4 regions of the Bradyrhizobium sp. B097 genome follow, and region 3 is predicted to be linked to each of the others. Evidence: predicted binding sites of a transcription regulator. Region 3 holds the regulator's gene; each other region holds the start of a gene.

The links. The regulator PhoB, encoded in region 3, activates phosphate uptake and scavenging genes when phosphate is short. The targets are predictions, from matches to a motif close to TGTCATNNANCTGTCAT.
Region 1: AAFG07_RS01005 (DUF2794 domain-containing protein) is a predicted target of PhoB. The motif match lies at 5,300-5,316, and genes of this name have one in related genera.
Region 2: AAFG07_RS07060 (inorganic phosphate transporter) is a predicted target of PhoB. The motif match lies at 3,034-3,050, and genes of this name have one in related genera.
Region 4: phnC (phosphonate ABC transporter ATP-binding protein) is a predicted target of PhoB. The motif match lies at 1,868-1,884, and genes of this name have one in related genera.

What each region holds. Positions count from the first base shown of each region.
Region 1 is NZ_CP152412.1:200,748-208,617, reverse strand. Features, by position in the region: gene AAFG07_RS01025 (ABC transporter ATP-binding protein) at 1-510, shown strand, start outside; gene AAFG07_RS01020 (ABC transporter permease) at 507-3,077, shown strand; gene AAFG07_RS01015 (Bax inhibitor-1/YccA family protein) at 3,312-4,103, shown strand; gene AAFG07_RS01010 (N-acetyltransferase family protein) at 4,201-4,746, shown strand; gene AAFG07_RS01005 (DUF2794 domain-containing protein) at 4,865-5,236, opposite strand; gene AAFG07_RS01000 (DUF1223 domain-containing protein) at 5,877-6,638, opposite strand; gene acnA (aconitate hydratase AcnA) at 6,863-7,870, opposite strand, start outside.
Region 2 is NZ_CP152412.1:1,541,310-1,549,179, reverse strand. Features, by position in the region: gene AAFG07_RS07075 (hypothetical protein) at 32-274, shown strand; gene AAFG07_RS07070 (hypothetical protein) at 354-599, shown strand; gene AAFG07_RS07065 (cyclic nucleotide-binding domain-containing protein) at 918-1,328, opposite strand; gene AAFG07_RS07060 (inorganic phosphate transporter) at 1,350-2,972, opposite strand; gene AAFG07_RS07055 (DUF5413 family protein) at 3,255-3,689, opposite strand; gene AAFG07_RS07050 (hypothetical protein) at 3,882-5,417, opposite strand; gene AAFG07_RS07045 (adenylosuccinate synthase) at 5,453-6,745, opposite strand; gene ybaK (Cys-tRNA(Pro) deacylase) at 7,095-7,577, shown strand; gene AAFG07_RS07035 (hypothetical protein) at 7,661-7,870, opposite strand, start outside.
Region 3 is NZ_CP152412.1:876,461-884,330, forward strand. Features, by position in the region: gene pstB (phosphate ABC transporter ATP-binding protein PstB) at 1-692, shown strand, start outside; gene phoU (phosphate signaling complex protein PhoU) at 790-1,506, shown strand; gene phoB (phosphate regulon transcriptional regulator PhoB) at 1,637-2,347, shown strand; gene AAFG07_RS04050 (GcrA family cell cycle regulator) at 2,686-3,198, opposite strand; gene AAFG07_RS04055 (aspartate aminotransferase family protein) at 3,695-4,900, shown strand; gene argF (ornithine carbamoyltransferase) at 4,900-5,826, shown strand; gene AAFG07_RS04065 (Hsp33 family molecular chaperone) at 5,932-6,933, shown strand; gene AAFG07_RS04070 (hypothetical protein) at 6,971-7,201, opposite strand; gene AAFG07_RS04075 (hypothetical protein) at 7,292-7,786, opposite strand.
Region 4 is NZ_CP152412.1:2,340,304-2,348,173, reverse strand. Features, by position in the region: gene phnD (phosphonate ABC transporter substrate-binding protein) at 1-851, opposite strand, end outside; gene phnC (phosphonate ABC transporter ATP-binding protein) at 927-1,742, opposite strand; gene AAFG07_RS10865 (chloramphenicol acetyltransferase) at 1,953-2,600, shown strand; gene AAFG07_RS10860 (alpha-D-ribose 1-methylphosphonate 5-triphosphate diphosphatase) at 2,615-3,787, shown strand; gene AAFG07_RS10855 (DUF1045 domain-containing protein) at 3,808-4,551, shown strand; gene AAFG07_RS10850 (LysR substrate-binding domain-containing protein) at 4,588-5,538, opposite strand; gene AAFG07_RS10845 (SRPBCC family protein) at 5,709-6,839, shown strand; gene AAFG07_RS10840 (crotonase/enoyl-CoA hydratase family protein) at 6,872-7,660, shown strand; gene hemC (hydroxymethylbilane synthase) at 7,687-7,870, opposite strand, start outside.

The sequences.
Region 1 (7,870 bases), 680 kb from region 3:
GAACGTCCTGACAGCGGAGAAGTGGTCGTCAACGGGACGTCGTTCAATGCCCTCGATGAAGATGCGCTGGCGCGCTTCCGCGGCCGCCAGGTCGGCATCGTCTTCCAGTCGTTCCATCTGATCCCGACCATGACGGCGTTGGAGAACGTCGCCGTGCCGCTCGAGCTCGCCGGCAATCCCGATGCCGCCGCGCGCGCCGCGCTGGAGCTGCAATCAGTCGGGCTCGGCGAACGGCTGCATCACTACCCGACGCAGCTGTCCGGCGGCGAGCAGCAGCGCGTCGCGATCGCACGTGCGCTGGCGCCCGATCCCGCGATCCTGGTTGCCGACGAGCCGACCGGAAATCTCGACGAGACGACGGGAAAGCAGATCATCGACCTGCTCTTCACCAAGCACACCGAGCGCGGCATGACGCTGGTGCTGGTGACGCACGACCTCTCGCTGGCGCAGCGCTGCGATCGTGTGGTGCGGCTGCGTTCCGGCCGCATCGACGGACAATCCACCACATGAGCATCGCGTCCGAAGTCGCGGTGCAGGGCCGCGCGTCGTCGCTTGCCTTCCGCTATGCTCTGCGCGAACTGCGCGGCGGCCTGCGCGGATTCTACGTGTTCATCGCCTGCATCGCTCTCGGCGTGATGGCGATTGCCGGCGTCGGCTCGGTCGCCGCGAGCCTCGGCGACGGCCTGTCGCGCGAGGGCCGCACGCTGCTCGGCGGCGACGTCGCCTTCTCGCTGATCTCGCGCGAAGCCAAGCCCGAGGAGGTCGCGTATCTGCGCACCCGCGGCGAGGTTTCGGTTGCAGCCACACTGCGCGCGATGGCCCGCAGCGGCGACGGCAAGCTGGCGCTGGTCGAGCTCAAGGCGGTCGACGGCAAATATCCGATGCTCGGCGAGCTGACGCTCGAGCCGAACATGCCGGTTGCCGATCTGCTCGCCGAACGCGATGGCGTCTATGGCGCGGCCGCCGATTCAACGCTGTTGGCGCGGCTCGACCTGAAGCTCGGCGACCGCGTCAGCATCGGCAGCGCGACCTACCAGATCCGCAGCGTGGTGGCGGCCGAGCCCGACAAGCTTGCCGGCGGCGTCGGCCTCGGGCCGCGCTTCCTGATCAGCGAAGCCAGCCTGCGCGCCACCGATCTGCTGCAACCGGGCAGCCTGGTGCGCTGGATCTACCGGGTGAAGCTGCCCGACGGCGCCAACGACGATCGCGCCACCACCGCGTTGATCGACGGCGCACGGGCTGCCGCGCCGGAGGCCGGCTGGGAAGTCCGCAGCCGCAACAACGCCTCGCCGCAGCTCGAACGCACCATCAACCGCTTCACCCAGTTCCTGACTCTGGTCGGCCTCGCCGCCCTCTTGGTCGGCGGCGTCGGCGTCGCCAACGCGGTGAAGAGCCATATCGACCGGCGCCGCGACGTCATCGCCTCATTCAAGGCGCTCGGCGCCACCGGCCGCGACGTCTTCACGATCTACTGCACGCAGGTGGTGGTGCTGGCCGGGATCGGTTCGCTGATCGGGCTCGCGCTCGGCGCCGCGCTCCCCTTCGTCATCGTCGGCCTGTTCGGCAAGCTGCTGCCGCTGCCGGTGGTGCCGGCGCTGCATCCCGACGAGCTCGCGCTCTCCTTCCTCTATGGCCAGCTCACCGCGCTGGCGTTCGGGCTGTGGCCGCTCGGCCGGGTCCACGACGTGCCGGTCGCCGCGTTGTTCCGCGAGACCGTCGCCAGCGAATGGCACCGCCCGCGCTGGAGTTATCTCGCGCTGATGGCGGTGGTGGTCGCGCTCCTGATCGGAGTTGCGATCGGGCTCGCCTATGACAAGCGGGTTGCCGCCGTCTTCGTCGCCTCGTCGATCGCGGTGTTCCTGCTGCTGCGCGGGATCGCCGAGATCCTGATGGCGGTGGCACGCCGGCTGCCGCGCAGCCGCATGACCATGCTGCGGCTCGCAATCGCCAACATCCACCGGCCGGGCGCGCTGACGCCGTCGGTCGTGCTGTCGCTGGGCCTTGGCCTCGCGGTGCTCGTCACCATCACCCAGATCGACGGCAATCTGCGCCGGCAATTCCTGGCCGCATTGCCGGAGCGGGCGCCGTCGTTCTTCTTCATCGACATCCCCTCCACCGAGGCCGACCGCTTTGCCGCCTTCCTGGCGCAGATCGCGGCGGGCTCGACCGTCGAGGACGTGCCGATGCTGCGCGGGCGCATCGTCGCCGCGCGCGGCGTCAAGACCGACCAGCTCAAGCCGTCGGTCGATTCGGAATGGGTGCTGCAAAGCGACCGCGGCCTGACCTACACCGGCGAAGTTCCCAAGGGCTCGAAGATCGTCGAGGGCGAATGGTGGGGGCCGGACTACAGCGGACCTCCGCTGGTCTCGATGGAGAAGAAGATCGCCGACGGCCTGTCGTTGAAGATCGGCGACGAGATCGTGGTCAACGTGCTCGGCCGCGATGTGCCGGCGAAGATCGCCAATCTGCGCAACATCGACTGGCAGGGCCTCGGCATCAACTTCGTGCTGGTGTTCTCGCCGAATGCCTTCAAGGGCGCCCCACATAGCCACGTCGCGACCCTGACGGAACCCCATAGTGACGCCCCCGATGATGCGCGCATCATCAAGCAGGTCGCCGACGCGTTCCCGATGGTGACCAGCGTCCGGGTCCGCGAGGCGCTGGAGACGGTCGGCACCGTTGTCAGCAATCTGGTGCTGGCGATCCGCGGCGCCAGCGCCGTGACGCTGATCTCGGCGATCCTGGTGCTGGGCGGCGCGCTCGCCGCCGGGCACCGCCACCGCGTCTATGACGCCGTGATCCTCAAGACGCTCGGCGCCACGCGGGCGCGATTGCTCGGCGCCTACGCGCTGGAGTATCTGATGATCGGTTTTGCAACCGCAATCTTCGGGGTGATCGCCGGTTCGGTCGCGGCCTGGCTGATCGTGACGCGGCTGATGACGCTGAGTTTCATCTGGCAGGCCGGCAGCGCCGCGCTGGTCGTGGTCGCCGCGCTGGTCGTCACCGTCGGATTGGGGCTGGCCGGAACGCTGCTCGCGCTGAACCAGAAGCCGGCCTCGGTGTTGCGGAATTTGTGACAATTTGTAGCGGCGGCAGCGCCGTTTTGCCTATAAATGCTAGGCTAGAGCGACATTCGGCCGCGCGTGGAAGCTTGCGTCGGATGTGTTAATTTCCCACATACCACTCGGGTCGGATAGTCGGTTTGAATGACACGCAATTAATGTTCCGCAAACCGAGCCATCTGAGATAGATTTAGAACCGGCGCCGCAAATCCCTTGCGCTCCACCGGGACCAACCACGGGAATTCGACCATGTCGGACCTAGACCGCAACTACGCTTCTCCTTTCGGCCGGGCCGCCGGGCGCATTGACGCTGCGGCCGTCGACGCCGGTCTGCGCGCCTACATGCTGCGCATCTACAACTACATGAGCATTGGCCTCGCCATCACCGGCTTGGCCGCGCTCGGCGTCTATATGGGCGCGGTGACCACCGACCAGTCCGCCGCCGTCGCCAAGTTTGGCAACGCCTATCTGACGCAGTTCGGCTACGCGATGTTCGTAAGCCCGCTGAAGTGGCTGTTCATCCTCGCCCCTCTGGCGATGGTGTTCGTCATCTCGGCCGGCATCAACCGCCTGCAGCCTGCGACCGCCCAGCTGCTGTTCTGGGTGTTCTCGGCGCTGATGGGCCTGTCGCTGTCGTCGATCTTCCTGGTGTACACGCACACCTCGATCGTGCGCGTGTTCTTCATCACCGCGGCGACGTTCGGTGCGCTGAGCCTCTACGGCTACACCACCAAGCGTGACATGAGCGGCATGGGCTCGTTCCTGTTCATGGGCTTGATCGGCATCATCATCGCGAGCCTGGTCAACCTGTTCCTGGCGAGCTCGGCGCTGCAGTTCATCGTGTCGGTGGTCGGCGTGCTGGTGTTCGCGGGCCTCACCGCCTGGGACACCCAGCGGCTGAAGAACGACTACATCTACGGCTACGCCTCGCAGGGTGGCGTGATGGCAGAACGTGCGGCAATCACTGGTGCGCTGTCGCTCTACCTGAACTTCATCAACCTGTTCACATTGCTCCTGCAGCTGCTCGGCCAGCGCGACTAAGCGCCTCGAGCCGGGCGATCGATCCAAGCCTTGCAATCCAAGCCCCGGCCTTGCGGCCGGGGCTTTTCTTTTGCGCCGGGCAAAATACTGTCGTGCTATGTCCAATCCCGCGGGATCCAATCCGGAAATCAGGCCCACCGCCGAGGCGGACCTGCCCTCGATCACGGCGATCTACGCGCACGCGGTGCGCTTCGGCACCGCAACGTTCGAGCTGATCCCGCCCGACCTTGCCGAGATGACCCGCCGCTACCGGGCGCTGATCGATGGCGGCTTCCCCTATTTCGTTGCCGTGCTCGACGGCCGCGTCGCCGGCTATGCCTATGCCGGCCCCTACCGGCCGCGGCCGGCCTATCGCTTCACCGTCGAGAACTCGGTCTATCTGGACCCTGCGGTCCATCGCCGCGGCATCGGCCTCCGGCTGATGGAGCGCCTGATCGCCGAATGCGACGCGCGCGGCTTCCGGCAGATGATCGCGGTGATCGGGGACCAGGCCAATGCCGGCTCGATCGGACTGCACCGCCGCTGCGGATTTCAGATGATCGGGACGCACCCGAATGTCGGCCTGAAATTCGGGCGCTGGCTCGATACCGTGATGATGCAGCGCGCGCTCGGCGAGGGCGCGGCGACGGTGCCGACGGATTAAATGGGATCCGTAGCCCGGATGGAGCGCAGCGCAATCCGGGGCAAGTTCATCCGCGCTAGCAGCGGCCCCGGATTTCGCTTCGCTCCATCCGGGCTACGGTCTGTTGAATTTGCCGCGCCTACACCAGCGACAGCTTGCGATCGATCACGAACAGCACCCGTTCGAGTTCGTGGCCGCGGCGCAGGATCAGGCCGGTCGCCGAAATCACGCTGTACATGCCCTGCTTGCGCGCCAGCCGGGGATCCTTCTCGATCCGGTAGATCGGCATTTCGGATGCACGCCGGAACACCGAGAACACGGCGCGGTCCTTCAGGAAATCGATCGCATAATCGCGCCACTCACCATCGGCGACCATGCGGCCGTAGAGATTGAGAATGCGGTTGAGCTCAAGTCGATTGAATGTCACGCGGTTGGGCTGAGGGGTCGCGGCGGCGGGACGCGCCGCGGCACGATTCCCACTCGGATCACTATCCTCCGAGATCAAACTCATCGAGCGCCTCCTGTCATCCCGGTGACGATCGGGTTCCGAAGGCCGGTGCCCCCACTTCGGGATCGTCACGAGAGTGACATGATTGCGCTAAGCGACAGAGCCTGCAAGGGGCCATTCGCAACGCAACCAGCCCTTAACCACGGCCAGGCGCGACCGATTGTCCGGAAAACCGAAGAGTCACGGGAACGTTAGAGGAATCATATTGCTGCCCCACTTCCGCCCATCGCCCGCCCCGCTGCCCTGCGAAAAGAAAATCCTGCGTTGGCCCGGTCCTTTCGGTTCCGGATTCCTCAGCCCCCAGCCCCCCGGGGCCGTCGGGATCGGGCCTGTTCGCAGGGGAATCAAATCCCAAACACTGGGCCAACGAAAGTTGGTCCTTTTTGTTTTGGGGCCCTACTCGATGACGCGCGATCAAGACGCGCAAAGCCTCGACACTTCCCTCTCAGCAGATCACTGGATGCACGCTTGCCGCCGCACGGAGTCGCACGACTACATGCGTGCGGCCCAACGACGCGACCAGCAGGAGCTAGCCGCGCAGCGTTAGAGCGTTTTCGAGTGAAGTGGACACCGGTTCGCGCGAAGAAAACGCGTCAAACAAGAATCTAGAGCTTCGGTTCTGATCAATCAGAACCGAAAGGCTCTAGTGAAGCGAGGTGAATGCGGCGCCGAGCATCGGGCCCGGCTTGTCGCGGTTGCCGTCCTGGACGTAGACGGCCGCGGCATCGACGCCATCGCGCGTGATGTTCTCCAGCGGCACAGTCCAGCTCCCGGACGAGCCGTTCCAGTCACCGACCTTCAGGAGATTGCGCACCACGTTGTGGTAGGTGATCTCGCGGCCGCGATTCTCGCCACGCGCGATCGAGATCGGCACCGACTTCGAGATCGAGCAGATCCAGACTTCGCCGCGCGACACCGCGGGCGATTTCGATGCGGCCACCGACACGTTGATCTGCTTGCCGGTCAGCGTCATCGTCACCGGCACTGACATCACGCTGCCGCTCTTCTCGGTGTCCTTGATAGCATCCTCGATGCTGGCACGGTCGCTGCCGATCACATGGGCGGAGCCGTTGATCACGGCCTGCGGCGTGTAGACGTCGCGATCGCCGCGCATGTGCGAGTAGGCTTTCTGGCGCGCGCTGAAACGGGAATCCGCCAGTGTGTCCTTCCAGCCGAGATAGTCCCAATAGTCGATCGGCATGCTCAGCGCGATGACGTTGGGGTCCTTCGCGAGATCGCCGATGATCTTGTCCGCAGGCGGACAGGACGAGCATCCCTGCGAGGTGAAGAGTTCGACGACAGCACGCGGGTCGGCGTGAGCGGGGCGGATGATTGCGACGATCGCGCAGAAACCAAGGGCGCTGGACCATCGTGAGATAGAATTATAGGCCATCATCGCTGTCATACTGCGAACCAGTCGTGATGATTTCTATCCGTAATTGTACGGAGCATGAAGTTGTCCCTTGAACTTGCGTGCCCCAGAACGCCCGAAGGCGGCCTTGTCATAGGCCGCCTTCTTTTTAGCCGCTACTCACTAAGCAGTGAGGCACCGATCACAAATCCGCGCTGGAGCATGATCCGGAAAAGTGTGAAGCGGTTTTCCGGATAGATCATGCTCAAACAAGGGGCCTAGGCCGCGAGCTTGCGCAGCACGTAATGCAGGATGCCGCCGTTGCGATAGTAGTCGAGCTCGTCCAGCGTATCGATGCGGCAGAGCAGCGGGACATCCCGTTTGCCGCCGTCGGCGGAGACGATTTCGGCCGTCAGCGTCTGCCGCGGCTTCAAATCGCCCTGCAGCCCGCGGATCGTGACCTTCTCGTCGCCCTTGAGGCCGAGCGAGGACCACGAGGTGCCGTCCTGGAAGGTGAGCGGAAGCACGCCCATGCCGACCAGGTTGGAGCGATGGATGCGCTCGAAGCTCTGGCAGATCACCGCGCGCACGCCGAGCAGGCGGGTGCCCTTCGCGGCCCAGTCGCGCGACGAGCCGTTGCCGTATTCGGCGCCGGCGAACACCACCAGCGGCACGTTCTCCTGCTGGTACTTCATCGCGGCGTCGTAGATCGACATCTGCGCGCCGTCGGGCCAGTGCTTGGTCAGACCGCCTTCCGGAATATTGCCGTCGGCGCCCTTCAGCATGAAGTTCTTGATGCGGATGTTGGCGAAAGTGCCGCGCATCATCACTTCATGGTTGCCGCGCCGCGTGCCGTACTGGTTGAAGTCGGCGGGGCGCACCTGGTGCTCGCTGAGGAACTTGCCGGCGGGCGAGGTCAGCTTGATCGAACCGGCCGGCGAGATGTGGTCGGTGGTGATCTTGTCGCCGAACATCGCGAGGATCCGCGCGTCGACCACGTCGACGACCGGGTCCGGCTGCTTCTTCATGCCTTCGAAGTAAGGCGGGTTCTGCACATAGGTCGAGCCCATGTTCCAGCGATAGGTCTCGCTTTCCGTGGTCTTGATCTTGCGCCAGTTGGTGTCGCCCTTGAACACGTCGGCGTACTTCTTCTTGAAGATCGTCGCGGTGACGTACTTCTTCATGAAGGCGTTGATCTCCTTGGTGGTCGGCCAGATGTCCTTGAGGAACACCGGCTTGCCGTCCTTGCCGATGCCGATCGGCTCGACCGCGAGATCCTTGGTCAC
Region 2 (7,870 bases), 660 kb from region 3:
CACAAGCGGCCCAGCCAGAGGAGACAATGAGATGAAGACTTCCGCGATCCGCAAGGTGCTGCTCGGGGTTGCGATCGCCACCAGCATGGGGGTCGGCTACGCGATCGGCGCCCAGCCGCACATGGACGAGAGCCTTGCAATGCTGCAATCGGCGCGCGCCGAGCTCACCAGGGCGACGCCGAACAAGGGCGGTCACCGTGAGCGTGCGCTCAGCCTGATCGATCAGGCGATGGGCGAGGTGCGTGCCGGCATCGCATTCGCCGGCGGCGGCTAGGGCATGATCCGAATAAGTGCGCCACGGATTTTTGAAGAGATCAACGAATGACTTTTGGCATCAGCAGAGGACGACACTCATGACCAGATTGATTGCGGCCGCCTTCCTTCTTGCGACGATCGGCAGCGCCGGCGCCATGCCGCTCGCACCGGTTACACCCACCCAGAATTCCGATGTCATCGCGGTCGCCGGCGGCTGCGGCGGCGGCTGGCATCGCGGTCCCTATGGCGGCTGCCGCCGCAACTACGCGCGGCCGTGGATGCATGCCTGTCCGCGCGGCTGGTATCTCGGCCCGGGCGGCCGCTGCCGCGCCAACGGCACCTGAGCATTTCAACGTGCGGCCTTTTGCATCACGCCGGCGGCGGGCTGAAACGTCCGCCGCTTTTGCGTTCGATGTTCGCCTCGCTGGAGCACGATGATTTTTGGTTGAATCAGCCCGAGCCGCAGACTCGTTTCGCCTCTCCCGCTTGCGGGGGAGGCCGACGCGCGACGAGCGACGCGAAGCGTCGTCCGGAGCGCGGCGGGTGGGGGCTCTCTCCGCGATGGGATTCGTGGCAATACCCCCACCCCAGCCCTCCCCCGCAAGCGGGAGAGGGAGCGCAGTGTCCTTGCGGTCGCCGGCTTAACCTAACTTCATCAGGCTCTAGAACACGCCCTTGTTCATGGTTCTGAGCCGCTGGGCCAGCGTCCTCATCACCTTCAGGGCAAAATGCGGCGTCTGGCTCACGAGGAAGAGGAACTGCTTTTCCGAGACCGGGACGAGCTCGACATCCGTGAGCGCCGTGGCGGTCGCACTCCTCGGCTCATTGTCGATCAACGCCATTTCGCCAAAGATCGTGTCGGCCGGCAAGTCCGCCATGGTCTTGTTGCCGACCTGAATGCGCACATAGCCGCTCTTGATCACGAACAGCTCGTTGGCCTCCTCACCCTCGCGAAAAATAATGCCACCGGCCCGGACCAGGCGGGTTTCGATATCGTTGCCCGTCAGAAGGCTGAAGCTTGCATCTGCCACTCGAAATTCCTTTCCCCGAACCCGGATGCAGATCTCGTGCATCCGATTGCCTTGCTGCTCCGGCTAGAACAAATGCGCGAACACGAAGTAGAGAATGCCCGAGATCAGCATCGCCACCGGCAGGGTCAGAACCCAGGCCATGGCGATGTTGCGGATGGTCGACCATTGCAGGCCGGACCCGTTTGCGGTCATGGTGCCTGCGATGCCGGACGACAGCACATGCGTCGTCGACACCGGCAGGCCGTATCCGTCCGCCGCGGCGATGGTCGCCGCCGCCGTGATCTCGGCGCAGGCACCCTGCGCGTAGGTCAGATGGGTCTTGCCGATCTTTTCACCCACCGTCACGACGATCCGCTTCCAGCCAACCATCGTACCGAGGCCGAGCGCGATGGCGACCGCAATCTTCACCCAGGACGGAATGAATTTGGTCGCGGCATCCAGCGAGCCCTTGTAGCGATTGAGCGTCGCGACATCAGCATCGTTCAGCCCACTGTCGCTGCTCTTCATGAGCGAGCGCAGCGCCTCCGATACCAGATACATGTCGTTACGCGTGTTGCCGACGGTCTCGGCCGGGAATTTCGCCAGCGAACCGTACTGAATGACCTGGTCGCGGATTTCGCTGACGAGAACGGCGAGTGACGGATAGGTAGCGTCAGTGAGTTGTCGAAGCGCGATGTAGTTCGTCACCGCCGGACGCGGATTGCCCGTCACCTTGCGATCGGCCCCCTTATCCTCGATCACCTTGCTCGCCGCCGCCGAATTCGCGGTGAATGCATCGATCTGGCTAGCAGGCATCGCGCGGTTGAGTGCGTAAGCGGTCGGGACCACGCCGATCAAGATAAGCATGATGAGACCCATGCCTTTTTGACCGTCGTTCGACCCGTGAAAGAAGCTGACCATTGTGCAGGTCAGGATCAGGATGCCGCGGATCCACCACGGCGGCGGCTGATCGCCTTTCGGCTCGCCGAACAGCGCCGGTGTTGCGCGCAACAGCGCGGTTTTCAGCCCATAGAGCAGGATGGCAGCGAGCGCAAATCCGAACAGCGGCGACAGCAGCAGCGCCTTGCCGGTGTTGACGGCCTGCGACCAATCCACACCGGACGTCCCTTCCCTTCCGTGCATCAGGGCATTCGCGATACCGACGCCCATGATCGATCCGATCAGGGTGTGCGAGCTCGAGGCGGGCAATCCAAAGTACCAGGTGCCCACGTTCCAGATGATGGCGGCGATCAGCAGCGCGAACACCATCGCGAAGCCGGCGCTGCTGCCGACCTGAAGGATCAATTCGACCGGCAACAGCGAGACGATGCCGAAGGCAACGGCGCCGCTGGAGAGCAGGACACCGATCAGATTGAAGAGCCCCGACCAGACGACGGCAATGTGAGCCGGCATCGAACGCGTGTAGATCACGGTCGCGACGGCGTTCGCCGTGTCGTGAAAGCCGTTGACGAATTCGAAGCCGAGCGAGATCAGCAGCGCGACGAACAGCAGCAGGAACGCGAGATAGGAAGTCTTGCCCGCTCCCGTCGCGCCGACATCCGCGTAGATGCTGTAGGCCACGAACAGCAGCGCGGCGCCGATCACGCCGAGATAGATGATGCCGGTGAGAGGATGAAAGCCTTTCTCGAGATCGGGCCCGCCGCTACGCGCAGGCTCGATCGAACCAGGTAACGCTACATCGCTCATGGATCGCCCTCACGGCCGCGGGAGGACAAAAGCGGCCATGTGACATTGGGACTATGTTTGCATGACGCCCATGTGACAGTTCCATGAAAGACGATGCGCGCGATTTGCAGCCGGGCGCCTAATATATTGACAAGATTACTATAATAGCGCGAGCGGCCGCGGCCGTGCGTTAGACACGGCTTCCTGTCCGGCGACGATGCGCTCATTGCGCCGACGGTCAGAAATCGCCGATCGCGTCAAAGCCGGCGACTTCTGCTTTCCGAAATGCAATGCGTACACGCCCTAATGCTGGGATGCCGGCGTCGCCGGCACGTGCTGCTCTTCGGCATATTTGTGCGCCAGCCAGGATGTGATCACGCCCGGGATGAAGCCGACCAGCCCATAGAGGATGAACTGCACGGCGCCGCTTTCGGAGCCGTGCGAGGCGTAAGTCAGCGCCGCGCCGACGAACGCCACGAGACCTACGATCAGCATCCGCACCGTCGGCGTGATCCGCCGCATGTGCATCAGGATGTCGTCGATTGCGCCAAACATCAGCGACGGCACGATGCCGAACAGATAATTGTACTGCAGCGACTTCACGAACACGACGAGCAGCTTCGCCACTTCGCCGCCATTGGTCTCGGTCCAGTAGCCGGACTGATAGGTGGTCATGAGCAGCAGCAGGAAGCCGCCGATGAACGGCCCGATGGCTGCGAAGATCAGATAGCGTTTCATGGCGTGCCCCTGCCCGACATCAGGCGAGTGTAACGCAGTCACGCGACGGTTCTAGGGAAAATCGAAAGCGCCCGGTAATGTTCCGGGATCATCGCGTCGATGCGCTGCAACAGCCGGACTTCGCTGCGATACGGAATCGCCCGGACTCAGCCGGGCGATGAGAGCGTGAATACGAGGTGAGCGCTGAAGCTGTTACTCACCCCACGCCGCGAAGGCGTCGTTGAAGGCACGCTCGCCGGGGGCGCCCTTTTCGATCGCGATGATGGCGCGGCGCTGGTTGGTGTAGACCAGCGGCACGTCGAACCAGGAGCGCTCCTTCAAGAGCTGCAAATTCCGCGAGCGGTCGGCGTCGACGTTGGAGAGCCCAACCAGGAAGAAGCCGTCGGTGACCTTGACCGCGAGCCCGGCCAGCGGCGTGCCGCGCGCCTGCTCGTTGGACTTCATCAGGATGCCCGGCACGTTGCCGACGCCGCCATTGGCGAAGTCCTGCGGCAGGATGAAGGTCAATTCCGCGGTATGGCTCGCCGGCAGCGATGAATCCGTGTTGCGGCGGAACGACATCGTCATCTTGAACTTGCGATCGGGGATGTCGATGTCGGCGCGCACGGCGATGTCGGGCTTCTGGTTGCCCGAGCCCTTGACCTGCTCGGTGCGCCAGACCACCGAACCGACATATTGCTTGCCCTTCGGATCCGACGGGTCCTCGTCATAGAGCACCACGCGCTGCGCCACCGGAGCGACCGGCTCGCCGGACGACGACGGCTGGCCGACGCGGTCGGTGATCTTCTTGCTCGAAGGCGTCGCCGCGGCGTCCTTCGGCGCCTCGACGGGGGCCGAGGATTTGAACAGGCTGCTGACGAGGGTGGCGGCCTGCTGGTGGAACAGAAAGCCGGTGCCGACCAGGATCAGCAGGATGCCGATCGCGATCGCGGTCTTGAACGGGAACATCGAACCGACACGCGGCCGCTTCGGCTCGCGCTCGGCATTGCTGACCCGCGCGCGTGGCGGCGGCGGCGCCTGGGGCGGCTGCGGGGCGTAGCGCTCCGCCTCCTCGATCGACTCGTCGTAGGAATACGGCGCCTCGGGATCGCCGCCGCGGTTTTCGAGGCTCGGCTCGAGCCGGTCGAATTCCGGCGAGGGCGACGGCACGTTGGCGTAGGTCTTGCGCGCGTTGCGGCTGGCTTGCGCCGCAGCACGCCCGAGATCGTCGGCGTCGGCGGTAATGTCGCGGAAGCCGCGCACACCCGGGGCGGCCGGCGGCGTCGGGGGCGGCGCGCCTTCGGGGCCACGGCGCGGCGGCGCCGGCCGGGTATCGGTGCCGGCAGCAACCTGCGGGTTCTGCGGCCGCGGCGGGGCCGGCGGCGGCGCATCGGGGCGCAAATTGCGCGGCGGGCGGGTTTCGGCCGGCGGCCGCGGGCGCGCGGCATTGTCCTCGGGCGGACGGGGATTGGCCCGGCGCAGCGGGTCGCTGCTGCGGGCCGCCCCGCCGCCGGGGCGCGAGGCCTCGCGGGCGCGCTGCGCGGCCTCGGACTCGACCTTGCGCACCGCCTCTTCCAGCGACAGCCGCTCGCGGGTGATCTCGGATTCGGAGAGCGGCGGCTGCACGCCGCGGAGTTGCTGGATCAACGCCGTCCGCGCCCGCGCATACAGCGCACGGCGGGCTTCGCCGGGGGCGTTGGGGTCCAGTCCGGCGATGGCACGGGCGATCAGCGGGTAGTAGTCAGCCATTTCCACACAATTGGTGGGATATAGGTAATATCCCGTTAAGCCTCGAACGGATTCTGTACCAGAATAGTATCTTCACGTTCCGGACTGGTGGAAAGCAGGGTGACCGGGCACCCCACCAGCTCCTCGACCCGGCGGACATATTTGATGGCCTGGGCCGGCAGGTCCGCCCAGGACCGCGCATTGGCGGTCGGCTGCTTCCAGCCCTCGATGGTCTCATAGATCGGCTCGATGCGGGCCTGCGCGCCCTCGCCCGCCGGCAGGTGGTCGATTTCCTTGCCGTCGAGCTTGTAGCCGATGCAGACCTTGATGCTGTCGAACCCGTCGAGAATATCGAGCTTGGTCAGCGCCAGCCCGGCAATTCCGCAGGTACGAACGGTCTGCCGCACCAGCATCGCGTCGAACCAGCCGACCCGGCGCTTGCGCCCGGTGTTGACGCCAAATTCCTTGCCGCGGCGGCCGATTTCCTCGCCGATCTCGTCGTTCAGCTCGGTCGGGAACGGACCCTGGCCGACCCGGGTGGTGTAGGCCTTGCAGATGCCCAGCACATAGCCGACTGCGCCCGGACCCATGCCGGTGCCGGTTGCGGCCTGCGCCGCCACCGTGTTGGACGACGTCACATAGGGATAGGTGCCGTGGTCGACGTCGAGCAGCGCGCCCTGCGCGCCCTCGAACAGGATGCGCTTGCCCTCGCGGCGCTTGATATCCAGCAGCCGCCACACCGTCTCGGCATACGGCAGCAGTTTCGGCGCGAACGCCGTCAGTTCGGCGAGGATGCCCTTGCCGTCGATCTCCTCCAGATTGTTGCCGCGGCGCAGCGCATTGTGGTGCGCCAGCAGGCGTTCGATCTTGTGCGGCAGGGTATCGAGATCGGCGAGATCCATCAGGCGGATGGCCCGGCGGCCGACCTTGTCCTCATAGGCCGGGCCGATGCCGCGGCGGGTGGTGCCGATCGAGGTGACGGCGTTGGAGGATTCGCGCAGCGAGTCGAGCTCGCGATGCAGCGGCAGGATCAGCGTGACGTTCTCGGCGATCCGCAGATTGTCCGGTCCGACCGCAACGCCCTGCCCCCTCAGCTTGGCGACCTCGTCGAGGAAGGCCTGCGGATCGAACACCACGCCATTGCCGATCACCGCGAGCTTGTTCGGGCGCAGCACGCCGGAGGGCAGCAGCGCCAGCTTGTAGGTCTCGCCATTGATCACGAGCGTATGGCCGGCATTGTGGCCGCCCTGGAAGCGCACGACGATGTCGGCCTGTTCCGACAGCCAGTCGACGATCTTGCCCTTCCCCTCGTCACCCCATTGGGCGCCGACGACGACAACATTGGCCATTGCGAAGATGTTCCCTTCAGGTGTTTCAGAGACCATGATCGCGGCGAAAACGCGTCCGCCCACAGCGACCATGCATGATATGCCCAGCCCAAACCGCGGCGCCCGGCCGCGCGCACGCAAGGCGCCTACCGGATAAAGGAAGCGGGTCGGCTGCGCAAGCAAGAAGGGGGTCGTTTGCGCCTTTTAGAGGGGCGACAAGCCTTTGATATCCCCTGAAAATTCCATGCTGCACCCGGCCGTTCCGGACTGGCGGGAATTTAATGTTGGCGCCGCCTTGGGCTGACCGTACGGCCGATTGATCGCCGGGCCCATTGCGGCGATCATTCGGCCGTATCAACCGGCCCGGACCATGCCCAATTCAACACAAGCGACGATTGCGCTGCGCAAGCTAGGCATTGCCTTCAAGCTCCACACCTATGTCTACGATTCCAGCGCCGAGAGCATCGGGCTGCAGGCGGCGGAGGCGCTCGGGGTCGACCCGAACCGCATGCTCAAGACGCTGATGGCGGAGGTCGACGGCAAGCCGGTCTGCGCCGTGGTGCCGTCCGACTGCGAGGTCAGCATGAAGAAGCTTGCCGCAGCCCTCGGCGGCAAGTCGGCCAGGATGATGCGCCCGGCCGATGCCGAGCGGCTGACCGGCTACCATGTCGGCGGCATCAGCCCGTTCGGCCAGAAAAAGAAAGTGCCGACCGCGATCGACGAGACCGCGCTCACCCATGTCACCGTGTTCGTCAATGGCGGCCAGCGCGGCCTGCAGATCGAGATCGATCCGAACGACGCCGCGCTTGCCGCCGGCGCCACGATGAAGGCGCTGGTGGCGACGCAGGATTAGAGCTTCGGTTGAATCAGAATCGAAGCTCTGGATTCTTGTCTTGACGCGTTTTCTTCACGCGAACCGATGCCCACTTCGCGCGATCAATGCGAGGGCTTGTCCCTGTTGAACTCCGCGCCGACATAGTCGGACAGGCCGGACAATTCCTCCGCCGAAATATCGTTGACGTTGAGCCTGAGCTGCATGATCGCGAGGTCGAGCAGATGTGCGGCGAAGGTCGCACCGGCCGCCGTCACGATGCTGCGCTGCTCGATCAACACCGCGATGACGTCGCGCAAGCTGCGCATTTGCAC
Region 3 (7,870 bases):
ACATCAACCTGACGCTGGGCACCAACCGCGTCACGGCGTTCATCGGCCCGTCGGGCTGCGGCAAGTCGACCCTGCTGCGCATCTTCAACCGGATGTACGATCTCTATCCGGGCCAGCGCGCGGTCGGCCAGCTGATGTTGGACCAGACCAACATTCTCGATCCCAAGCTCGACCTCAATCTGCTCCGCGCGCGGGTCGGTATGGTGTTCCAGAAGCCGACGCCGTTCCCGATGACGATCTACGAGAACATCGCCTTCGGCATCCGCCTCTACGAGAAGATCTCGAAGTCCGAGATGGACGATCGGGTCGAGAAGGCGCTGCGCGGCGGCGCGCTGTGGAACGAGGTCAAGGACAAGCTGAACGCCTCCGGCCTGTCGCTCTCCGGCGGCCAGCAGCAGCGCCTGTGCATCGCGCGCACCGTGGCGGTGCGGCCCGAGGTGATCCTGTTCGACGAGCCGTGCTCGGCGCTCGATCCGATCTCGACCGCCAAGGTCGAGGAGCTGATCCAGGAACTCTCAGAGGACTACACGATCGCGATCGTCACCCACAATATGCAGCAGGCGGCGCGCGTCTCCGACAAGACCGCCTTCATGTATCTCGGCGAGCTGATCGAGTTCGACGACACCAACAAGATCTTCACCTCACCGAGCGATCGACGCACCCAGGACTACATCACCGGCCGGTTCGGCTAGCGCATGGTCCGCAAAAGTGGGCACCGGTTTTTCGATCGGATCGTGCGAAACTGAGGACACCAAATCATGATCCCCGGGATCATGAGGGAGACAAGCGATGGCTTCTGAACATACCGCCAAGGCATTCGACAGCGACCTGCAGGAGTTGACTCGCCTGGTCGCCGAGATGGGCGGCCTCGTCGAGCGGATGATCACCGAGTCGGTCGACGCGCTGATCCGTCGCGACGTCGCGCTCGGCAAGCGCGTGGTCGCCGCCGACATCGAAATCGACAATCTGCAGCGCGTCATCGAAGAGCGCGCGGTGCTGACGATCGCCCGCCGCCAGCCGATGGCAATCGACCTGCGCGAAATCGTCAGCGCGATGCGCGTCGCCACCGACCTTGAGCGGATCGGCGACCTCGCCAAGAACATGGGCAAGCGCGTCGCTGCGCTGGAAAGCGATTTCCAGCCGCTGAAGCTGATCCGCGGTCTGGAGCACATGACCGACCTCGTGCTGTCGCAGGTCAAGTCGGTGCTCGACGCCTATGCCGCGCACGACCTGCCGGCGGCGATGAACGTCTGGAAGGGCGACGAGGAGGTCGATGCGATCTGCACCTCGCTGTTCCGCGAGCTGCTGACCTACATGATGGAGGATCCGCGCAACATCTCGTTCTGCATCCATCTGATGTTCTGCGCCAAGAACATCGAGCGGATCGGCGATCACGCCACCAATATCGCCGAGACCGTGTTCTACATGATCGAGGGCCAGCAGATCACCGACAAGCGTCCGAAGGGCGACATGACCAACTTTGCCACCACGGTGCCGGGTACCTAGGACATGATCCGCAGGCGCGGAGCCGGATTGTCTTCACGACAAGTCGTTTCCGCGGGGATTGTGCTCAGGAAAGTAAGCGTTTCGGTTTGCGTCTGGGCAACGGATCACCACAGAGAGAGAACTTAAACCGATGAGCGCACGCATTCTGGTAGTCGAAGACGAGGAAGCGCTGACGACACTGTTGCGCTACAACCTCGATGCGGAAGGCTACGATGTCGAAACGGTCGGGCGCGGCGACGATGCCGACACCCGCCTGAAGGAGCGCGTTCCCGACCTCGTGGTACTGGACTGGATGCTGCCGGGCCTGTCCGGCATCGAGCTGTGCCGTCGCCTGCGGGCGCGGCCCGAGACCAAGCAGCTTCCGATCATCATGCTGACCGCGCGCGGCGAGGAGAGCGAGCGCGTGCGCGGGCTTGCCACCGGCGCCGACGACTACATCGTCAAGCCGTTCTCGGTGCCGGAACTGCTGGCACGGGTAAAGGGCCTGCTGCGCCGCGCGAGTCCGGAGCGGCTGGCGACCGTGCTGACCTATGGCGACATCGAGCTCGACCGCGAGAAGCGCCGCGTGGCGCGCTCGGGACGTCCGATCGATCTCGGTCCGACCGAGTATCGGCTGCTCGAATTCTTCCTCGAGCATCCCGGCCGCGTGTTCAGCCGCGAGCAGCTGCTCGACAGCGTCTGGGGTCGCGATATCTATATCGATGAGCGTACCGTCGACGTGCATATCGGCCGCCTGCGCAAGCTGCTCAATCCGGGCCGCGAGCAGGATCCGATCCGCACCGTGCGCGGCGCCGGCTACGCGCTCGACGACCGCTTCGCAAAGGCCGAACCGCAGCCGTAGCCGACGTCGCGGCATTCACGAGCCGCAACAGCGTGTCGTCCCGGCCTAGTGCGCAATTGCGCACGGGAGCCGGGACCCATACGCCGCGGCCGGCGCGATGGGCAAGTGGCCAGACGACTTTCTAACAACACCCATTCGTGGTTATGGGTCCCGGCTTTCGCCGGGACGACGCCGGTGATGTAGGCGTAGCCCGGATGGAGCGAAGCGTAATCCGGGACTTCATTCTCCGCTTCAAGCACCGCCCCGGATTTCGCTTCGCTGCATCCGGGCTACGGGCCACAAAAAAATCCCCGCTTTCGCGGGGATTTGTTTTTGCAGTCCAGGCAGTTTCCCGAGTGCTACTTGATCTGTGGCTTCGCCGACGGCCGGCGGCGATCGGCGGCGGGCTGATAGGCGACGCGCGAGTGATGCGCGCAATAGGGCAGGCCGGCGAGCGCCTTGCCGCCGCAGAAGAAGAATTCCGGGCTCGAGGGATCGCCGACCGGCCAATGGCAGGTGGCCTCGTTGAGCTCGAGCAGCGACAGCCGCTGGCTCATCGGCACAACGTTGTCGAAGGAGATCGGATCGGGCTCCATCTCGACCTCGAAGGCATGTGCGAGCGCGGTGTTGCCGCGCGAGACCGGGCGCGCCACCCGCATCATGTGCTGGGCGGGGCGGGCCTTACGCTGCCGCGGCGCAGCCGTGGAGGGGGCCTTGGCGCGGCCGGAGAGGCCGAGCCGATGTACTTTGCCGATCACGGCGTTTCGCGTCACATTGCCAAGTTCCGCCGCGATCTGGCTGGCCGAGAGGCCGGATTCCCAGAGCTTCTTCAGCTGCTCGACGCGATCGTCGGACCAGGTCAATACAGTCATCACATTCTTCCTTTCGCATGGCGCCGGCCACTCATCGGAGCGGCGCTGCGAGCCAATCTGGACAAATATCCCTGCGGCCAGAATCCCTTAGCCCTCGCCGGGCACGGTGTTGCGCCCGAACGTTTACACGAGACACGAAGGCTACTTAGAGGGTCCAGTACTGCCGCACGAGATGTCGTACCCGACAGGCCAAACGCTACAATATGGCGTGACTCTGGCGCAAGAGTCCGCGGCCGTGCGTCCACATGTTCCCACAAAGTTAAGCGTTGCTATGAGGCTTTTCCACCGCACCGGAATGCTCCGGATTGCGCCGGTTTCGCATTGCAGGAAGGCCGGCAAAGGCCGGCTCCTGGCGATTGACACTGACCGGCCGCCGCATAGAATGACCCGCACGTGCCGCCCGCAAAGGCGGCCGTTTTGTTTTCCGAAGCTGGCGGTTGCTGCGTTGGCGTCAAGGCGCGCAGCAATTGACGGCTTCAAACCGGCAGTGAACGCCATGACCAACGCCTCGTCGCATCTGCTCCCCGTCTTCGCCCGGGTCGATCTCGGCTTCGAGCGCGGTGAGGGCGCCTGGCTGATCGCAACCAATGGCGACCGCTATCTCGATTTCACCTCGGGCGTCGCGGTGAACGCGCTCGGGCATGCGCACCCGCATCTGGTCAAGGCGCTGCAGGAGCAGGCGACCAAGCTCTGGCACATGTCGAACCTGTTCAAGAGCCCAGACGGCGAGGTGCTTGCCGCGCGGCTGTGCGAGCAGAGCTTTGCCGACTTCGTGTTCTTCTGCAATTCCGGCGCCGAAGCGATGGAGGGCGTGATCAAGCTGGTCCGCCACCACCACTTCTCCAAGGGCCATCCCGAACGCTACCGCATCATCACCTTCGAAGGCGCCTTCCATGGCCGCACGCTGGGCACGCTGGCTGCGACCGGCTCGGCGAAATATCTCGAGGGCTTCGGCCCGCCGATGGACGGCTTCGACCAGGTGCCGCACGGCGACATCGAGGCGGTGAAGAAGGCGATCGGCCCGCACACTGCCGGCATCCTGATTGAGCCGGTGCAGGGCGAGGGCGGCGTGCGCTCGGCGCCGCAGGCGTTCTTCAAGGCGCTGCGCGCGCTGTGCGACGAGCATGGCCTGCTGCTCGCATTCGACGAGGTGCAGACCGGCATGGGCCGCACCGGCGAGCTGTTCGCCTACAAGCGCACCGGCGTCACGCCGGACGTGATGTCGCTGGCCAAGGCGCTCGGCGGCGGATTCCCGATCGGCGCGGTGCTCGCGACCGCGCAGGCTGCGGCCGGCATGGCGCCGGGCTCGCACGGCTCGACCTTCGGCGGCAATCCGCTCGCGGTCGCCGCCGCCAATGCCGTGCTCGACGTCATGCTCAAGCCCGGCTTCTTCGAGCACGTGCAGAAGATGTCGCTGCTGCTCAAGCAGAAGCTCGCTTCGGTGGTCGACCGCTATCCCGGCGTGCTGTCGGAGGTGCGCGGCGAGGGCCTGTTGATCGGCGTCAAGGCGGTGGTGCCGTCGGGCGATCTGATCGCCGCGCTGCGCAACGAGAAGCTGCTCACCGTCGGCGCCGGCGATAATGTGGTGCGGTTCCTGGCGCCCCTGATCGTGACCGAGGTCGAGATCGACCAGTCGATCACGGCGCTCGAGCGCGCCTGCTCTGTGCTATCGGCGCCGCAGCCGAAGAAGGCGGCTGGATAATGAGCAAGCCGGTCCGTCACTTCCTCGACATCAACGAGCTGCCGCTCGCCGAGCTGCGCAACATGCTTTCCGCCGGAGCCGCCATGAAGGCGAAGCTGAAGGCGCATGAGAAGGGCAGGAAGCCGCTCGAAGGCAAGACGCTGGCGATGATCTTCGAGCGCCCGTCGACCCGCACAAGGGTGTCGTTCGACGTCGGCATGCGCCAGCTCGGCGGTGAATCCATCATGCTGACCGGCGCCGAGATGCAGCTCGGCCGCGGCGAGACCATCGCCGACACCGCGCGCGTGCTGTCGCGCTATGTCGACGCGATCATGATCCGCATCCTCAACCATGACGCGCTGCTCGAGCTCGCCGCTCATGCCACCGTGCCCGTCATCAACGGGCTGACCCGGCGTTCGCATCCCTGCCAGGTGATGGCCGACCTCATGACCTATGAGGAAAACCGCGGCTCGATCGAGGGCAAGACGGTGGCCTGGACCGGCGACGACAACAACGTGCTGGCCTCCTGGGCGCACGCCGCCGAGCGCTTCAAGTTCAATCTCAACATCGCGACCCCGCCGGAGCTCTCGCCGAAGAAGCCGATGCGGGACTGGATCAAGGCCACCGGCGCGCCGATCATGCTCGGCACCGATCCGGAAGCCGCCGTGCGCGGCGCCGACTGCGTCGTCACCGACACCTGGGTGTCGATGGGCGACAAGGAGGGCGAGCACCGCCACAACGTGCTGAAGCCCTATCAGGTCAATGCCAAGCTGATGTCGCTCGCCAAGCCGGACGCGCTGTTCATGCACTGTCTGCCCGCGCATCGCGGCGAGGAGGTCACCGACGAGGTGATCGACGGCCCGCAATCCGTGGTGTTCGACGAGGCGGAAAACCGCCTGCATGCGCAGAAGGGCATTCTGGCCTGGTGTTTCGACACGGTCGCGTAGCAACTGACATCGGTGGTTATGGGTCCCTGCTTTCGCAGGGACGACGTCGATTCCCGGTATGCTGAACCCCTTTATTTCATGGTCCGAGACCCCAGATAGAGCGCCATGGTTTCACAATCCCCCGACATCAAAATCCAGCCCGAGACGCCCATTCGCGCGCCCTCAGCGGTTCCTGTCGACGATGCCGTGCTGGCCTTCGAGGTCGGTGCGCTGGACTTGCGCGGCCGGCTGACCCGGCTCGGCCCCGCGCTCGACGAGATCCTGCACAAGCACGATTATCCGCCCGCGGTCGGCAAGCTGCTCGGTGAGGCCATCGTGCTGACCACGCTGCTCGGCTCCTCCGTCAAGTTCGAGGGCCGCTTCATCCTGCAGACCCGGACCGACGGGCCGGTCTCGCTCCTGATCGTCGATTTCCAGGCGCCCGACCGGCTGCGTGCCTATGCGCGCTACGATGTGGCGCGCCTCAAGGGCGGACAGAGCTCGGGTGAGCTGCTCGGCAAGGGCCACCTTGCGATGACCATCGATCAGGGCGCGAACACCAGCCGCTACCAGGGCCTGGTCGCGCTCGACGGCGGCGGCCTGGAAGAGGCGGCCCACGAATATTTCCTGCGCTCGGAGCAGATTCCGACGCGGGTGCGGCTCGCGGTCGGCGAGGAGATGCGCGGCGGCGAAGGCGGCAAGCTGCACTGGCGCGCCGGCGGCATCCTGCTGCAATTCCTGCCCAAGGCCCCCGAACGCGCCAAGCAGGCCGATCTGCATCCCGGCGATGCGCCGGAGGGCACGGCCACGCACAGCGTGCCGGATGACGACGCCTGGGTCGAGGGACAGTCGCTGATCTCCACCGTCGAGGATGTCGAGCTGATCGATCCCGATCTCTCCGGCGAGCGGCTGCTGTACCGCCTGTTCCACGAACGCGGCGTGCGCGTCTTCAACCCGCAAACGCTACGCGCGCAGTGCTCCTGCTCGCGCGATGCGGTGTCGTCGATGCTGAAGAGCTTTGCGCCGAACGATCGCGCCGAGATGGTCAAGGACGGCAAGGTGGTCGTGACTTGCGAGTTCTGCTCGTCGGTCTACGAATTCACGCCTCAGGAAGCCGGCGTCGAGTAGGCGGAAAACCGCCTACGAGGCCCGCTAAGCAAGCCTGTCAGCTCAGCAAGGTGCGGGTCTTGCCGGCGGCGTCATAGATCTCGATCTGAAGCATCGGATAAGCCGCCTTCAGTTGCCGGCCAGACGTTTCAGCAGCCTCGGCCGTGTCGAACTCCGACTTGAACTGTTTGTCGACAATGATCACGAAGCCTTCGGTAGGAGGCCGGTCGGCGCGCAGTGGTTTCTTCGGCTCGGGTTCGTCGATGGAGAGCAGGGATTTCTTCGTCATGGGAATCCTCCTGGATCGATCTCAACTCAGCCGGTGAAACGGCGCAAATTGGGTAAGTTTCATGGTGAATCTCCTGTTGTCGTAGTTGGCTCACATCGGCAGTCCATCGGGGACTGCGCCTCCTTCATTGTCCCATCGCGACAAAGCCGCAGCGCTCGATCTCGTGTCCTGGCGCGCCTCCAGAACCTTGTCGCGACCGGCATCATCCTTGTGCTTGTGCAGGAAGCGCGCGATCTGCCCGCGGAGCGCCGACGTCTCCAACAGTTTTCCGACCGATCCGGCGGTGTCGAAGATTTCCCGCTGCAGCGCCTTCGGCAGCACGTTCCATTGCATGATGATGGCCGCGCCGAGACACCGCAGGACGTACTCCTCTTCGGCGGCAAGGGCGGCGCCGCGAGAGCGGTCCTGCTCCGCAACGTTTATTGCGTTGTCGAAATTGTCCGCCAATCCTTGCTCGTTATCCGCGAGCGAAGCGAGGCGGTCTTGCTGCTCCTGAAACTTGCGGCTTTCGCCCTGACTGCTCGAACGCTTGATCAGTTCGCCGTATGCGGCTGCCTTGGTGCGGTACTGCTGAGATTTGAACATGGCGGGCCCTTTCCTTGGAGGTCTCCGCGCATTCCGACCAATCTCGATGGCTGACGAGGACTGATTTGTATATGGGAGGCAAAG
Region 4 (7,870 bases), 1.5 Mb from region 3:
TGCCACGGCAGGTTCTTGCCGTCGGACAGCTTCTTGAAGGCTTCCGGATCCTTCTTCGGCATGTCGAGGAAGGCCTGCTTGATCTTCGCCTTCATGTCGTCGGGAAGGCTCTCGAGATAGGCGTAGGGCGAGTTGATGATCAGGTCGGACTTCACGATGATGCGGAAGTCCTCCTTCTTCAGCGGCGTACCGTCGCTCGACTTCACCATGTTCTTGGCGAGCATGCGGGTCAGGTTGGAATCGTCGTCGGCATTCCACCAGTTGGCGGCGACGTCGACGGTGCCCTGCGCCAGCGCCAGCACGGCGTTCTCATGGCTGCCGGTGAAGACGACCTTGGAGAAATAGGTCTCCGGATCGATCCCCATCTGGTTCAGCTTGAAACGCGGCATGTTGTTGCCGGAGGTCGAGTTGGGATCTACCAGGCCGATATTCTTGCCCTTGAGGTCTTCGACCTTCTGGTACGGGCTCTTGGCGAGCACGTAGAACACCGAATAATAGCCCTTCGAGCCATCGGCGTTGACGTCGATCACGAACGCGTCGGTCTTGACGCCGGTGAGGCGGGCGCGGGCGAACGACGCCGGGCCGTAGTAGCCGATCTGGATGTTACCGGCGCGCTGGCCCTCGATGACGGCTGCGTAGTCGTTGGCGACGCGCAGGTTCACCTTGATGCCGAGTTCCTTCGACAGATATTCGGTGAGCGGACCGTAGCGCTCGGTGACGCCGGAGCCGTTTTCGGCGGGGATCACCGCGAAGGTGATCTCCGGATACTTGGCCTTCCAGTCCTCGGCCGAAGCCGAGCCAGCGAATGCCAGCGCGGCGGCGCCGGCCAGAATGATGCGACGAGTGATCATGTTACCCCTCTTTGGTAGTTACGCCTGTTGGCCGGACGAAATGCCCGGTTGCCCTGATTTTCGATAATGCGACGCTCAGGCCGCGGCAGCGGTGCCGAGCGCCGGAGCAGTTGCGCCATCGGGCGCGGGCATCGGGGCCGCGCCCATGACGTCATTGGCCTCGAGGTCGTAGAGCTCGCGGGCAATATGGTCGGTCAGCGCTGCGGGGGCGCCGTCGAACACCACGCGCCCCGCCGCCATGCCGATCAGGCGGTCGCAATAGCTTCGCGCGAGGTCGAGCGAGTGCAGGTTACAGAGCACCGTGATGCCGAAATGCTTGTTGATGCGCAGCAGCGCATCCATCACGATCTTGGTGTTGCGCGGATCGAGCGAAGCGATCGGCTCGTCGGCAAGGATGATGTCTGGCTCCTGCACCAGCGCGCGGGCAATCGCGACCCGCTGCTGCTGGCCGCCGGAGAGCTGATCGGCGCGCTGCGCCGCGAGCTGGGCGATGTCGAACTGCTCGAGCGCGGACAGTGCAAGCGCCCTGTCCTGCTCAGGCCAGACCTGCGCCAGCGAGCGCCAGGACGGGATCTGGGCAAGCCGGCCCATCAGCACGTTGGTCAGCACGTCGAGGCGGCCGACGAGATTGAATTGCTGGAAGATCATCGCCGAGCGCGCCCGCCACTGCCGCAGCGCCTTGCCGCGCAGCGCGGTCACATCGGTACCTTCGAACAGGATACGGCCGGAGGTCGGATCGGCGAGACGGTTGATCATCCGCAGCAAGGTCGACTTGCCAGCACCGGAGCGGCCGATCACGCCGACAAAGCTGCCCGGCGCGATCGAAAAAGACGCATTGTCGACTGCGGCTTTTGTGCCGAACCGGCACGTCAAACCTTCCACCACCAGCATGTAATGCTCCAACCGCGCCGCGTTGAGCCATCGCTATCCCCGGTGTTTAACAGTTATGTGACGTGACGTTGCAGTGCGGCGATCGTCCACACCCATCCCTTGCCGCTCCCTTGCCGTCATCGCAACGTCATGATGTTGTCATCAAGCGTCCCGATGACGAGCCCGCATCCCCCGGAAGCCCAAAGATTTACAAGATTTGCGGAGGCCCTGATGGTCGGAAAAACACTCTCGGTTGTGCCGACGATCGACCCGACTGCGTCGGTGCGCGAGAGCAAGCTCGGCAAATATACCGAGGTCGGCGCGCGCACGATCCTGCTTGAAGTCAGCATGGATGACTATTCCTACGTCGTGAACGACAGCCAGATCACCTACACCTCGATCGGCAAGTTCTGCTCGATCGCGGCGATGACCCGCATCAATCCCGGCAACCACCCGATGCATCGCGCGACCCAGGCACATTTCACCTACCGCGCCAGCGCCTATTTTCCCGGCGAGAGCGACGACACCGACTTCTTCAACTGGCGACGTGCGCATCACGTGCATATCGGCCATGACGTCTGGATCGGTCACGGTGCGATCCTGTTGCCGGGCCGGAACGTCGGAACCGGCGCTGTCGTCGCTGCAGGCGCGATCGTGACCAAGGATGTGCCGGCCTACACCATCGTTGCCGGTAATCCGGCGCGGCCGGTGAAACGGCGTTTCTCCGAGACAGCAGCGGATCGCCTGACAGCACTCGCGTGGTGGGACTGGGATCACGAAACACTTCGTCGTGTGCTGCCCGACTTTCGCACGCTCGCGGTCGAGGAATTTCTCGACAAGTATGAGGCCGAGGCCGTATCCCAATCACAGAATCAATAACGGAGCACCGTGTCGTGACGGACATTTTCATCGAGGGCGGACGCGCGCTGGTTGACGGTGCCCTGATCGAGACCTCGCTGCGGACCTCAGGCCGCGACATCGGCGCGCTCGACGCCGAACAGAGCCGCGCCGCGCTCCACATCAATGCCGGCGGCCTGCTGGTGCTGCCCGGTATCATCGATCTGCACGGCGATGCGTTCGAGCGGCAGATGATGCCGCGCCCCGGCGTCGACTTCCCGACCGACGTGGCGCTTGTTGACAGCGACCGGCAGGCGATCGCCAACGGCATCACCACCGTGTTCCATGGCACGACCTGGTCGTGGGAGCCCGGCCTGCGCAGCGCGGAGAACGCGCGCAAGCTGCTCGATGCGATCGAGGCGCTGCGGCCGCAACTCGCCGCCGATACGCGCTTCCACCTGCGTCACGAGACCCACAATCTCGAAGCCGAAGCCGAGATCATTAAATGGCTCACCGAAGGCCGCATCGACCTGTTCGCCTTCAACGACCACAGCAACGTCAAGCCGAAGAAGCGCAACCAGCTGGCCGAACGCACCGGGCTCTCGCTCGAAGCCGTCAACGACATGCTCGATCGGATCGTGGCGCGCCGTCCCGAGGTGCCGGCGTCGATCGCGCGGCTGGCTGCCGCTGCACGTGCGGCAAACATCCGCATGCTCTCGCATGACGACAACACCCCGGCGATGCGCCAGGAGTTTCGCGCGCTCGGTGCCACGATCGCCGAATTCCCCGTCAATGAGGAGACCGCGCGCGACGCCGCCGCTGCCGGCGACTTCATCGTGTTCGGCGCGCCCAATGTGGTGCGCGGCGGCAGCCACACCGGCTGGACCAAGGCATCCGACATGATCGCACAGGGCCTCTGCTCGGTGCTGGCGTCGGACTATTATTATCCGGCGCAGCTGCTCGCGGCGTTCCGCCTCGCCGCCGATGGCATCCTGCCGCTCGCCAAGGCCTGGGACCTGATCGCATCGGCGCCGGCACGCGCGGCAGGGCTCGCCGATCGCGGCGTGCTCGCCGCCGGCCGCCGCGCCGACATCATCGTCGTCGACGACAAGGTGCCGTTGCGGCCACGCATCGTCGCCGTGATCGCGGCCGGACGGTTGGTGCATCTCGCGGACCCGGGCTGCCTCGTTCATTCGCTCGCGCCGCGCAAAACGGTTGCGGCAGCATAGTCAGGACTTATTCTGCCGCCATGGCCAACACTCCGCGCTACGCGATCTACTATGCGCCGTCACCCGACAGCGCCCTGCACCGCTTCGGTTCGGCTCTGCTCGGCTACGATGCCGTGTCAGGCGACGACCTGCCGTTTCCCAATGGCGTTGCGCCCGACTGGCGCGAGGTGACGGAGGATCCGCGCAAATACGGCTTCCACGCCACGCTGAAGGCGCCGACCTCGCTCGCTGACGACAGGAACGAGTCCGAGCTCCTCGACGCCTGCGCTGCGTTCGCCGGCCGCGCGCGGCGCATTCCGATGATCGAACCTGTTGTCGATGCCATCAGCGGCTTCATCGCCGTGATCCCGGCGAGCCGCTCCGATGATCTGCAACAGCTCGCCGCCGATTGCGTCACCGAATTCGACATCTTCCGTGCGCCGCTGACGCCGGACGATCGCACGCGGCGCAAGCCCGAGCGGCTCACGGAGCGCCAGCGCGACTATCTCGACCGCTGGGGCTACCCTTACGTCATGGAGGAATTCCGCTTCCACATGACGCTGACCGGGCGATTGAGCGACGAGCGGCGGGGCCCGATCGTGGCGCGGCTGCGTGAGCGGTTCGCGGCGATCGAGCTTGCGCGGCTGGCGATCGACCGCGTCGCGCTGTTCAAGCAAGCGGATCCAGCTTCTCGCTTCCGAATCATCGGCAGCTGGCCGTTGCGAGCGAGAGCGTTTTCGAGCGAAGTGGACACCGGTTCGCGTGAAGAAAACGCGTCAAAATAAGAGAGCTTCGGTGCTGATTGAATCAGAACCGAAGCGCTAATCGGGCTTCGCGAGCTCGGCCAACAGCCATTTCTTGAATGTCTGCAGCGCGCGATTGCGCTGCGCGCCCGGCGGATGAACCAGCCAATAGCTACCGGTGACATGACCGACCGGCAAGAGCCGGCGGATCGTACCGCGGCGCTCACTTTCGGCGATGAAGGGTTCGAGCGCGAGCGCGACGCCCGCGCCGCGTTCGGCAGCCTGCAGCGCGGCCACAAAGCTGTCGACCGAGATCGCGCGCGTGGCGAACGGCACAGGCTCGCCGGCATGCCTGAACCAGAGTGGCCAGGCTGCGGGGAATGTCGTCACATGGATCAGGGCGGCGCGGCCGAGGTCGCCTGCGGTGCGCAGCTTCAACCGCCGCGCCAGCGCCGGCGCACCGACCGGAACGGTCCTCACCTCCATCAGGCGATTTGCGACGACGCCTTCGGGCTTGTCGGGGCCGAAGCTGATGCCGGCATCGAATGTCTCGGTGTCGAAATCGACATTGCGGTTCGAGGTCTCGATCGCGAGATCGATCCCGGAATGCTGGGTGAGGAACGAGGACAGCCGCGGGATCAGCCAGGCCGACGCGAATTGCGGCAGCACCTTCAGCCGCAGCCGGTGCTGGCCAGCCGCCTCGACTGCCGACTCCGCCTGTGCCAGCAGCGCGAAGGCGCGACCGGTCGCAGCGGCCAGCTTCTCGCCGGCATGGGTCGGTCGAACCACGCGATGGGCGCGGTGAAACAGCGCAACGCCGAGATGGACTTCGAGATTGCGGATACGGTGGCTGATTGCCGAGGCGCTGACGTTGAGCACGTCGGCAGCCTCCTTGAAGCTGCCGAGCCTGACCGCGACATCAAACGCCTGCAGTGCCAGCAAATGCGCCGGCCGAAGGCTCGCTGCGGCGAGGTCGTCCCTCCCCCGCAATGGTCGCCGGCGCCCCGGCCCCGGGTTGTTCCTGCTCATCAGCCGATCCTAGCGGCCGGCCACCGTCGATGTCGCGCGAAAAGTAAGTTCGGATGAATGACATTCATCCGAACCCGGTTCGTTTCGCTTGTCGCGCGAGGCGCAATACGAAATCCTGTCCCTCGAAACGGACCGGCGGCAAGCCCGGTCAACCGAGCGGGAGGACGGCGATGACGATACAGCTCGCGGACGAAGCATCCATCGTCGACCGTATCCTCAGGCATATCGACGCCAAATCGACCGATCTCAGCGACGGCGTCTGGCAAGAACCCGTCGCGCATTATCTGTCGCAGGATCGCTTCGCGGCCGAGATCGAACATGTATTCCGCCGTACGCTGACGCCGTTCTGCCCGTCCGCCGCGCTCACCGAGATCGGCGCCTATGTCGCGCGCGATGCGGCGTTGACGCCCGTTGTCGCGATCCGCGGCGCGGATGGCGTCGCGCGCGCCTTCCGCAATGCATGCCGCCACCGCGGCGTGCAGCTCGTCGACGGCGCCGGCTGCCGGAAGGCGCTGACCTGCCGTTATCACGGCTGGACCTACGGCCTCGACGGCCGGCTCAGGGGCATCCCCGATGAATACGGCTTTCCCGGCCTCGACAAGAGCACGCATGGCCTCGTGCCGCTCACCTGCATCGAGCGCGACGGCCTGGTGTTCGTCTCGCAGGACGATCCCGCTGCAACGTCGGACGCCGGCGGCATGCCGACGCTGTTCGGCGACGACTGGAAGCTCTACGCGACTACGACGCAGGAGGTCGAGGCCAATTGGAAGATTGTCGCTGAAGGATTCCTCGAAGGCTACCACATCCGATCAACGCATCAGGATACGTTCTATCCGCTGCAATACGACAATCTCAACGTGATCGAATCGTTCGGCCGCAACAGCCGGATCAGCTTCCCCTATCGGCGCATCGAGAAACTGCGCAACGTGCCGCCGGGCGAGCGCAAGACGACCGGCATGTTGACGCACGTCTATCACCTGTTTCCGAACGTGATGCTGTCGACCTTCCCGACCAACCGGTTGATGACGGTGCTCGAGCCGCTCGCCGCGGACCGCACCCGGCTCGTCACCTACACGCTGTCGAACCAGATCGCCGCAGAAGACGGCCGTGCCGCGGTCGCCCAGGGACGCGACTTCGTCACCGCTGGCGCGGCCGAAGATCGCGAGATGGCCTGCGCCGCGCAGCGCGGGCTCGCCACCCGGGCGAATGCCCACTTCACTTTCGGTCTGTTCGAAGGCGCGATCAGGCATTTTCACCAGAACCTGGCTGCGATCATCGAGGCCCGTGCAAGCGCACGCTGATCCGCTCCAACATTGCGTATCGAGGACCGAGCATGCTGGACCACCCGACCGTCAAATACCGAACCGAGCAGGCCATCGCGATCGTGACCATCGATCGCTATGACGAGGCGCGCAACGCGGTCAATCCGGAGACCGCGCAGGGCCTGGCACAGGCGTTTCGCACCTTCGATCGCGACCCGTCGCTGTCGGTCGCAATCCTGACCGGCGCGGGCGGCGCATTCTGCGCCGGCTTCGACCTGAAGCGGACCGCGGCCGGTCATCGCGGTCACCGTGTCGAGAACGGCGACGGCCCGATGGGCCCGACGCGGATGAAGCTGTCGAAGCCGGTGATCGCCGCAGTCGAGGGACCCGCCGTGGCGGGCGGGCTTGAGCTTGCGATCTGGTGCGATCTCCGGGTCGCGGCTCGCGATGCCACCTTCGGCGTCTATTGCCGGCGCTTCGGCGTGCCGTTGATGGATCTCGGCACCGTGCGCCTGCCGCGGCTGATCGGGCACAGCCGCGCGATGGACATGATCCTCACCGGACGCGGCGTCTCCGGCGAAGAGGCCGGACGGATCGGGCTCGCCAACCGCGTGGTCGCACCCGGCACGGCGCTCACCGAGGCGCGCAGCCTCGCCCATGATCTGTGCCGCCTGCCGCAGGCGGCGTTGCGCAGCGACCGGCTCTCCGCGATCGAGCAATGGGAGCTCGGCTGGGACCAGGCCACGCTGAACGAATTCCGTCTCGGGCTTGCGACGGTTGCGAGCGGCGAGACCGAGGCCGGCGCACGTCGCTTCGCGGCGGGCAAGGGCCGGCACGGCGATTTCGCCGACATTGCCTGAGCAATCGATCGCGACGACGGCGGACGCTACTCGTCCACCCGGGTGCGGGCGATGATCTCGGCGGCGCCCTTCGCGAGCAGCTCCATCCCGACGGCGCGGCCGAGCTCGCGCGGCCGGTCCGCCGGTCCGCGCCGCGTCACCTCGATGAAGCCGGCACCGGCCTCGTCGAGCACCGAGGCGCGCAGCGTCATCTCGCGTCCCGCGATCGTG